3 regions of the Streptomyces sp. NPDC091289 genome follow, and region 2 is predicted to be linked to each of the others. Evidence: riboswitches for the same ligand, from Rfam matches in the RefSeq annotation. Region 2 holds a riboswitch; each other region holds the start of a gene.
What was found. Region 2 has a riboswitch for cyclic di-AMP ahead of ACIQPT_RS10500 (NlpC/P60 family protein). Riboswitches for the same ligand answer to the same signal wherever they lie in the genome.
Positions count from the first base shown of each region.

Region 1: it holds a riboswitch for cyclic di-AMP, as region 2 does, so the genes downstream of both, ACIQPT_RS31905 (M23 family metallopeptidase) here and ACIQPT_RS10500 (NlpC/P60 family protein) in region 2, are expected to answer to the same signal.
Region 3: it holds a riboswitch for cyclic di-AMP, as region 2 does, so the genes downstream of both, ACIQPT_RS34480 (peptidoglycan DD-metalloendopeptidase family protein) here and ACIQPT_RS10500 (NlpC/P60 family protein) in region 2, are expected to answer to the same signal.

Region 1 covers NZ_JBIVUT010000029.1:35,673-38,921, reverse strand. The annotation lists gene ACIQPT_RS31910 (GntR family transcriptional regulator) at 1-293, opposite strand, end outside; gene ACIQPT_RS31905 (M23 family metallopeptidase) at 472-1,287, opposite strand; cyclic di-AMP (ydaO/yuaA leader) riboswitch at 1,301-1,467, opposite strand; gene ACIQPT_RS31900 (M16 family metallopeptidase) at 1,691-3,061, opposite strand; gene ACIQPT_RS31895 (M16 family metallopeptidase) at 3,088-3,249, opposite strand, start outside.
Region 2 covers NZ_JBIVUT010000006.1:302,142-305,390, reverse strand. The annotation lists gene pcrA (DNA helicase PcrA) at 1-1,169, opposite strand, end outside; cyclic di-AMP (ydaO/yuaA leader) riboswitch at 1,438-1,604, shown strand; gene ACIQPT_RS10500 (NlpC/P60 family protein) at 1,612-2,823, shown strand; gene ACIQPT_RS10495 (hypothetical protein) at 2,900-3,249, opposite strand, start outside.
Region 3 covers NZ_JBIVUT010000034.1:84,044-87,292, reverse strand. The annotation lists gene ACIQPT_RS34495 (helix-turn-helix domain-containing protein) at 1-103, shown strand, start outside; gene ACIQPT_RS34490 (DUF6126 family protein) at 169-342, shown strand; gene ACIQPT_RS34485 (tyrosine-protein phosphatase) at 376-1,188, opposite strand; cyclic di-AMP (ydaO/yuaA leader) riboswitch at 1,632-1,792, shown strand; gene ACIQPT_RS34480 (peptidoglycan DD-metalloendopeptidase family protein) at 1,796-2,764, shown strand; gene ACIQPT_RS34475 (SGNH/GDSL hydrolase family protein) at 2,926-3,249, shown strand, end outside.

The DNA of each region.
Region 1 (3,249 bases), on a different contig from region 2:
TCCGTGCGGCGCTGGGCGGCGCGGGCCGCGCCCAGGGGCTCCAGGAGCGTCCGCACCTCCAGGAGGTCGGCCGCCTCCTGCAGGGTGGGCTCGGCGACACACGCGCCGGCGTGTCTGCGGGTGACCACGAAGCCCTCGGACTCCAGCGTGCGCAGGGCCTCGCGGACCGGGACGCGGGAGACCCCGTAGCGGCGGGCCAGCAACTCCTCGGTGAGGCGGCTGCCGCGCTCGTACACACCGGAGACGATGTCGTCACGGATTGCCGTGCATACCGAATGCGCGGGAATGCGCATGTCCTGACCTCCGCCTTGATCCCCGCGAAACGCGGCCGCCCGACGTCTGTTCCGTGACTCTATTGCAATCCGCCGGAATTTCCGATGGCAGGCCGGAATCCATGGATATCTTCGGGCCGGAATTGCCGAAGGCCCCGGCGGGTGCCGGGGCCTTCGGGCGGGATCGCGCAGGGGCGGGTCAGACGTTCAGACCGTGGGAGCGCAGATAGCCGACGGGGTCCATGTCGGAGCCGTACTCGGGGGTGGTGCGGGCCTCGAAGTGCAGGTGCGGGCCGGTGGAGTTGCCGGTGGAGCCGGAGAGGCCGATCTGCTGGCCGGAGGAGACGCTCTGGCCGACGGAGACGCCGATCGAGGAGAGGTGGCCGTACTGGGTGTACGTGCCGTCCGTCATCCGGATCACGATGTTGTTGCCGTACGCGCCGCCCCAGCCGGCCTCGACGACCGTGCCGGCGCCGACCGCGACGACGGAGCTGCCGGAGGGGGCCATGAAGTCCACGCCGGAGTGGCTGCCGGAGGACCAGAGCGAACCGCCGGTCTTGTAGCCGGTGGTGACGTGGGAGCCGGCGACCGGGAGGTGGAAGGCGTTGAGGCGGGCGCGCTCGGCGGCGCGGGCGGCCCGGGCCTTCTCCTCGCGGACCTCCTTGGCGCGGGCCTCGGCCTTGCGCTCGGCCTCCGCCTTCGCCTTGGCCCTGGCGGCCTTGGCCTTGGCTTCGGCGGCGGCCTTGGCCTTCGCCTCGGCGATCGCGTCGGCCTGCTGCTTCTGGGCCTGCGCCTGCGCGTCGATCTGCTCGGCGAGGGTGGCGTCGAGGGCGACGACCCGGGTGAGGCCGGTGTCGGCGACCTTGGCGGCCTCGGTGTCCGCGGCGATGGCCGGGGAGGCCAGCGAGCCGACGACTCCGGTGGTGGCCAGGGTCGCGATGCCGGCGGCCCGGGCGCTCCGGCGCGTAAGGCGGCTCGGGGCACGGTGCTTCCCGGTGGCACGGGTGAACGCCATGGAGGGGCTGATCCTTTCCTTCCTTCTCGCCTACCGGGTTAGCTGACGGGTTCGGAGCAGGAAGGTCTCCTACGGATCCCCGCGCCGGTTCACGGCACGGGCCTCCGATTCACCCCAGGGACTGCGTGGGTCCCCGGCTCCCCAGGCTCGCGCCTGACGGGGACTCGGCGATGACTGCCCGGCGCCGCGGATGCGGCATACGGGTGACGGACAGCCGGGCCGACGCTAGGCGGGGCGACTTCCCATCACCAAACGGACAGAGGGATTTGTCGCGCATCCCACAGGGCAGACAGGCAACCTCTCCAACAAAGGGCGCAAAGCTCGCCAATCGGGCAAAAAGGGAGGACCCCGACGAACTTCCGTCCGTCGGGGTCCTCTTCGCGGCGGTGTGCCACGGGTGCCGTCAGCCGGTGACGACGGACACCTCACCGATGCCGAGCGCCCGCACGGGCTCCTCGATCTGCGCGGCGTCCCCCACGAGGACCGTGACGAGGCGGTCGACCGGGAAGGCGCTGACCACGGCGGCGGTCGCCTCCACGGTGCCCGTCTCGGCGAGCCGGGCGTAGAGGTGGGCCTGGTAGTCGTCGGGGAGGTGCTGCTCGACCTGGTCGGCCAGCGTGCTCGCGACGGAGGCGGCGGTCTCGAACTTCAGCGGGGCGACGCCCACCAGGTTCTGCACGGCCGTCTCGCGCTCGGCGTCGGTCAGCCCCTCGGCGGCCAGCGTCCGCAGGACCTTCCAGAGGTCGTCCAGCGCCGGTCCGGTGGACTCCGTGTCCACCGAGCCGCTGATCGCGAGCATCGCCGCGCCGCCCGAGTCGGGGCCGGACGAGCGCAGCACCTGGGCGAAGGCGCGCACCCCGTAGGTGTAGCCCTTCTCCTCGCGCAGCACCCGGTCCAGCCGAGAGGTGAGGGTGCCGCCCAGGCAGTACGTGCCGAGCACCTGCGCGGGCCACACGCGCTCGTGCCGGTCGGCGCCGATCCGGCCGATCAGCAGCTGGGTCTGGACCGCGCCGGGGCGGTCCACGATGACCACACGGCCGGTGTCGTTCGCGGTGATGGGCGGCACCGGGCGGGCCTGTCCCGCGTTGCCCGACCAGTCGCCGAGGGTCTCCGCCAGCAGCGCGTCCAGGTCGATGCCCGTCAGATCGCCGACGATCACGGCCGTCGCGGTGGACGGGCGGACATGGGCGTCGAAGAAGGCGCGCACGGCGGCATCATCGATCCGCCGGACGGTCTCCTCGGTGCCCAGGCGCGGGCGGGACATCCGGGCGGTGGCCGGGAACAGCTCCTTGGAGAGCTGCTTGGCGGCGCGCCGGGACGGGTTGGCCTGCTCGTGCGGGATCTCGTCGAGGCGGTTGCCGACGAGGCGCTCGATCTCGCTCTCGGCGAAGGCCGGGGCGCGCAGCGCCTCGGCGACCAGACCGAGGGCCTTGGCCAGCCGGGAGGCCGGGACCTCCAGGGAGACCCGGACGCCGGGGTGGTCGGCGTGCGCGTCGAGGGTGGCGCCGCAGCGCTCCAGCTCGGCGGCGAACTCCTCGGCGCTGTGCTTGTCGGTGCCCTCGGAGAGCGCCCGCGACATGATCGTGGCCACGCCGTCGAGGCCCTCGGGCTCGGCCTCCAGCGGCGCGTCCAGGAAGATCTCCACCGCGACGACCTGCTGGCCGGGGCGGTGGCAGCGCAGCACGGTCAGCCCGTTGGGCAGGGCGCCGCGCTCGGGCGCCGGGAAGGCCCAGGGGCGGGCCGTGCCGGCGGTGGGCTGCGGGTGGAACTCCATGGCTACTCCAGTCACGGCGGCGTCGCTCACTTGGCCGCCCCCTCGTGCGCGTCGCTGCCCTCGGCGCCGTCTTCGCCCTCGTCGGCCTCGTCGGCCGGCTCGATGGGCTCGTACACCAGCACCGCCCGGTTGTCGGGGCGCAGGGCCGCCTCGGCCGCCGCGCGCACCTCCTCCGCGGTGACGTCCAG
Region 2 (3,249 bases):
GCGACATAGCCGGTGATGCGGGCGCCGGAACCGGCGTTGGTCCAGAGGTTCTTCGGGCGGCGGCTCTCGTTGCGCTCGATGACGGCGTTGGCGGCGGAGAGGATCGTCTGCGTGGAGCGGTAGTTCTGCTCCAGCATGATCGTCGTCGCGCTCGGATAGTCCTCCTCGAACTGGAGGATGTTGCGGATGGTCGCGCCGCGGAAGGCGTAGATCGACTGGTCCGCGTCGCCCACCACGCACAGCTCGGCGGGGGCGTCGGCCTCTCCGGCCGGGCCGACCAGCTCCCGTACCAGCGTGTACTGGGCGTGGTTGGTGTCCTGGTACTCGTCGACGAGGACGTGGCGGAAGCGGCGGCGGTAGTGCTCGGCGACGTCCGGGAAGGCCTGGAGGAGGTGGACCGTCGTCATGATGATGTCGTCGAAGTCCAGGGCGTTGGCCTCGCGCAGGCGGGCCTGGTAGAGCGCGTACGCCTGGGCCAGGGTCTTCTCGAAGCCATCGGCCGCCTGTCCGGCGAAGGTCTCCTCGTCGATGAGCTCGTTCTTGAGGTTGGAGACCTTGGCGGTGAAGGACTTCGGCGGGAAGCGCTTGGGGTCCAGGTCGAGGTCGCGGCAGACCAGGGCCATCAGGCGCTTGGAGTCGGCGGCGTCGTAGATCGAGAAGGACGAGGTGAAGCCGAGCTTCTTCGACTCGCGGCGCAGGATGCGGACGCACGCGCTGTGGAAGGTCATGACCCACATGGCGTTGGCGCGCGGGCCGACGAGCTGCTCGACGCGCTCCTTCATCTCGCCCGCGGCCTTGTTGGTGAAGGTGATCGCGAGGATCTGCCCGGGGTGCGTGCCGCGCTCGGCCAGCAGGTGGGCGATGCGGTGGGTGAGCACCCGGGTCTTGCCGGAGCCGGCCCCGGCGACGATGAGCAGCGGGGACCCGGCGTGCACGACGGCGGCGCGCTGCTCGGTGTTCAGCCCGTCGAGCAGCGCGGCGGCGTCGATCACCGGGCGCGGGTGACCGTCCCGGTAATACCCGTCCCGGGGCGGCGGGGGCGCGTCGTAGACGCCCTCGAAGAGTCCCTCCGGCACCGCTTCGGGCGCGTGGTCCTCGGGGGGCGGCGGGGGGCCGTCCTCCGCGGGCTGGAGGCCGGTCAGGAAACTGTCGTCAAAGAGGCTGCTCATCGCCTACCGAGTCTAGGCGGCCGCACCGACAACGATCCGCCGAAGCCGGGAAGCGGTGACCTCGGTCCTACGCAGGTCCTACGCACGGAGACCGGACGCCCACGTTCCGTGAAGGATCGCCCGGTCGGAAGGGGTGGGCAGCCCCCGATCCGAAAAGGTCACGAAAATGTATCGGGCATATCGCTCATCCTCCTTCCCAGCGGTGCCACGGGTTGGCTAGCGTGCTCGGTCAGGTGATCCGTACCTCCCTGAGGCGAACCGCGCCTAACGGACACCTCTGCCGAATCCGTCCTGCCGTCCTGGCAGTTCGGAACCGGGGACCCACACGCAGAACCGGGGTGAATCGGTCCGTGCCCTCGCATCCGGACCGTAGGACAGCCTTCCGTTCCGTCCGAACCCGACAGCTAACCCGGTAGGCGGTCCACGGAAGGAGATGCCGGTCTTGGCATCGCATCGCAAGCCGCGCACGAAGGTGCGCACCACCACCCCTGCCGTCGGGCTGACGACGGCCGCGCTGGCCTCCGTGACGTTGCTCTCCACGCAGAGCGCCACGGCCGCGCCCGCGGAGCCGAAGCCCGCCATCGAGGAAGTCCAGAAGAAGGTCGACGCCCTGTACCGGCAGGCGGGCTCCGCGACCCAGGAGTACAACCGGGCCAAGGCCGCGTCCGCGTCGCAGCAGAAGAAGGTCGACACGCTGCTCTCCGACGTGGCGAAGCGGACCGAGAAGATCAACGAGGCGCGCCGGGCGCTGGGCTCCTACGCGGCGGCCCAGTACCGCAGCGGCGGCATCGCGCCGACGGCGACGTTCTTCCTGGCGGACGACCCGCAGGGGTACTTCGACCAGAGCCGGCTCATGGACCGGGCAACCGAGCGGCAGCAGCAGGCCGTCACCGACTTCCGTACGCAGCAGGCGTCGGCGGCGAAGAAGCGCGCGGAGGCGGTGAAGAGCCTGGAGACCCTCACCGAGACGCAGGCCACGCTCGCCTCCAGCAAGAAGGACGTGCAGAACAAGCTCACCGAGGCCCGTGGCCTGCTGTCGAGGCTGACCGCCGAGGAGAAGGCGCGACTGGCGGAGCTGGAGCGCAAGAAGGAGGCCGAGGCCAAGGAGAAGGCGGCGAAGCTGGCCGCCCGGCAGGCCGCCGAGGCGAAGGCGAAGGCCGAGGCGGAGAAGAAGGCCCGCGAGGAGGCCGCGAAGGAGTCCGACGGCGGTTCGGGATCGGGCTCCGGGTCCGGGTCCGGGTCCGGGTCCGGTACGGGCACGGGGTCGGGCTCCGGCACCGGCTCCGGTACGGGCAGCGGTTACGCCGCCAAGGCGGAGAAGGTGCTGGACTTCGCCCGCGCCCAGATCGGGAAGCCGTACGTCTGGGGCGCGTCGGGCCCCTCCTCGTACGACTGCTCGGGGCTGACGCAGGCGGCGTGGCGGGAGGCGGGGGTGACCCTGCCGCGGACCACCTGGGACCAGGTGAAGGTCGGCACCCGGGTCGCCACCTCGGACCTGCAGCCGGGGGACCTGGTCTTCTTCTACGACGACATCAGCCACGTCGGCATCTACAAGGGCGACGGGATGATGATCCACGCCCCGAAGCCGGGTGCGAACGTGCGCGAGGAGTCGATCTACTACATGCCGATCTACGGGAGCGTGCGCCCGGCGTAGTAGGCAGTAGCAGTAGTACGGAGCCGGGGCGGCCGGTCACAGTTGGCGGCCGCCCCCGGAAGGCCGTGGTCCGGCCTCAGGTCCAGACGGTGGCGATGAAGATGTTGGCGACCGTCAGCCCGCCGACCGCCGCGAACGCGCCCTTGTCGACCTTCTCGTCGTCCCGCTTGACGTAGACCAGGGCGAGGATCACGACCAGCAGCGCCAGCTTGATGCCGATCTTGACGTTGTTCACGGTCTGGTCGTCGGCCTGGTTGAGGCCGACCAGGGCGATTCCGGTGACCAGCATGGTCAGCGCGCCGTGAAGCATCGCGGGGACGAAGCGGGCGGTCCCCGCCCCCATGGCCTTCATCTGCGTCAGGAAGCCGCCCAGCAGGGAGGCGATGCCGATGATGTGCAGGGCGACGAAGACATTGATGAGTACGT
Region 3 (3,249 bases), on a different contig from region 2:
CGCGGCCGTCGACCGCGGCGGCGCGGAGCTGCTCTTCGTCCACACCCTGCTGCAGAGCCCCGCCGCCGATCTCTGCCTCGGCAACGCCCTCCACGCGCGCTGACCGGCCGGTCCCGGCCGGCTCCCTCCTTCGCTCCACCGGCCGCGAGGCCGACAGAGAGGACCGTCATGTCCGATTCCGAACACTACGACCCGCTGGGCCCCGGACGTCGCGCGAACGAGGACCCGCAGGAGAAGCGGATGCCGCGCGGCGTGGTGATCCGTCTCTTCGCCTATCTGGTGGCGGGCCACATCATCGCGGGCTTCCTCTACCTGCTCTTCGTGGTGGCCGGGAGCAAGTGACGGCCCGCCTCCGGGGGATCGCCGCCGGCCGGGTCAGCCCTGGTCGAGCAGGCGCTCGCGCAGCCGCTCCCGGGTCGCGGAGGAGACCTTCAGCCCCTCGGCCAGGTAGCGGTCCGTCGTTCCCCAGTTCTCCTCGATGGCCGTGAAGGCCGCCGCGAGGTAGGCGGGCCGCGCCCCGAAGAGCGGGTCCAGCAGCTCCATCACCTCGGGCGACATACCGGTCTCGGACGCGTCGGAGCGCTTCACGTTGTAGCGGCGGTGGAGATCGTTGGACTTGAGGTAGTCCTCCTCGATCGCCTCCGGCTCGACGCCGACCGCCAGCAGCGCGACCGCGATCGAGAGACCGGCCCGGTCCTTGCCCGCCGCGCAGTGCATCAGGGCCGGGACGCTGTCCTCGGCCAGGGAGTGCAGCACCCGGCTGTGCTCGGCGGTGCGGTCCTCGATCGTCGCGCGGTACATCCGGATCATGCGTTCGGCGCCCTTGCCGTTCGCCAGGACCGAGCGCAGCTGCTCGATGTTCCCGTCGCTCACCAGTCGCCAGAACTCCGCGCCGTCGGCCGGGTCCGAGAGCGGAATGCTGACATTGCGGACACCGGCCAGCTCGATGTCGTACCCGTCGAGCCGGTGGTCGGCCGAGTGGCGGAAGTCGAAGATCGTGTGCAGCCCGAGCCCGCCGAGGAAGGCCGCGTCCTCGGCGGTGGCGTGCGCCAGGTGGCCGCTGCGATAGAGCCGGCCGAACGCGGTGCGCCGCCCGTCCGTGGTGGGAAGCCCGCCCACGTCGCGGAAATTGCGGACTCCGGTCAGCGCGGTCTCTGTCGGCGGGACCTGCGGCACCTGCTGCGTCACGGTGGCTCCTGGGATCTCTGGCGTCGGCGCGGCTCGCCGGCGAGGGCGCTCCCGTGACGATACGACATCGATTCGACGGAAAATCATCTCGGTCACGCACGCGGGGCGGGGCGCCGCGTGGGCCGGGCTGACCCGGCGTCAGGGGCGACGCCGACGGCGTGTCCGTATTGGTGTATTTCGCAGAACATGCCCCGCTAATGGGGGAGATGGGATTCCGGAGGTGAGCGGGATCATATCCGTGACGGACCGTGGTGAGCGCGCCTCGGGGCATTCCCGTTGCCCGCACGGAAATTCAAGATCCGTAATCCACGGAGTGTGACGGGAAATCCGGAACGATATTGAATCGATGATTCCGGTACGCAACCGATGGCTTGTTCCGCTCGTCCTGACCGGTTTACGGTCGCCGCAATCCGGACGGACCGCCTAATCCTGCCGCCGCCCGGAATTCGCACCCACCCACTCACGCGTGGCAGGAGCGGGGGAACCAGGTAAGCCGCCGATCCGGAGCGATCCGGACCGGCTCGGGGTGAAGTCGCCGCAACGCGACCGGGCATCTCCAGCCCGAACCCGACAGCTCACCTCGCAGGCGCCGGAGAGGAACTTCCCCATGCCCGCACAGGGTAAGCACCGTCGTCCGAAGTCCGGCCCGATCTCCCGCGGCGTCATCGCCGCAGGGACCGGCGGCGCCGCACTCGCCCTCCCGCTCATCGGCGCCACCGTGGCGAACGCCGCGGACCAGGCCGCTCCGGCCGCGAAGTCCGCCGCCGCCTCGGTCGCCGCCGCGCACACCGCCCCGTCGGCCGCCCCCGCCGCGTCGAAGGCCGCCCCGAAGACGTACGCCGTCGTCGCCGGCGACTATCTGTCGAAGATCGCCGCCGAGCAGAAGCTCAAGGGCGGGTGGGAGAAGCTCTACCAGGACAACCGCTCCACCGTCGGCGAGAACCCCAGCCTGATCCACCCGGGCATGAAGCTGACCCTCGGCGCCAAGGGCTCCGCCCCGGCCGAGAAGTCCGCCGCGAAGTCCGCCGCTCCCGAGGCCGCCCCGAAGAAGGCCGCTCCGGCCCCGAAGGTCGCTCCGAAGGCGGACCCGAAGCCGGACACCATCTCCGCCGACGACTCCGAGGGCTCCGGCAGCTCCGCGCAGACCGGCTCCTCCGAGGCCACCGGCTCCGGCTGGTCGGCCCCGCTCGCCAGCGCCAACGTCACCACCCAGTACCGCGCTTCCGGCGCCAGCTGGTCCAGCGGCTACCACACCGGCTCGGACTTCCAGGCCGCCTCCGGCACCCCCGTCCTCGCCATCGGGCCGGGCACCGTGGTCTCGGCCGGCAACAGCGGCTCGTACGGCAACGAGGTCGTCATCCAGCACGAGGACGGCATGTACTCCCAGTACGCCCACCAGTCCTCGCTGAACGTCTCCGTCGGGCAGACCGTCACCGGCGGCCAGCAGATCGGCCTCTCCGGCTCCACCGGCAACTCCACCGGCCCGCACCTGCACTTCGAGGTCCGCACCGGCCCGGGCTACGGCTCGGACGTCGACCCGGTCGCGTACCTGCGTCAGCACGGCGTCTCCGTCTGACCGAGCGCGGCGAGAAGTATCCGAGGGGCGGTGCGCGGCGGCGCATCGCCCCTCTCTTTATTCCGGCTTTACCAAAACCTGACCGGGTGGTCTATCTCACCACCCGTCAACCCCGTATTACGGTCGCGTAGGTCACATCGAACGATGCAGGATAAGTGCTTGTGGCAGACGATTCGAGAAACAACCAGCAGCACATCATCGGGTCGTACGCGGCGATTGGCGACAGTTTCACCGAGGGCGTCGGCGACCCCGGCCCCGACGGCACCTTCGTCGGCTGGGCGGACCGCTTCGCGGTCCTCCTCGCCGACCGGCTTCCGGCCCCCGACGCGGAGGCCGGCCCCGAGGACTCCCCGCACGGGGACTTCCGCTACGCCAATCTCGCCGTACGAGGACGTCTCCTCGACCAGATCGTCGAGGAGCAGATCCCGCGCGCCAAGGAACTGGCCCCCGACCTGGTCAGCTTCTGCGCGGGCGGCAACGACATC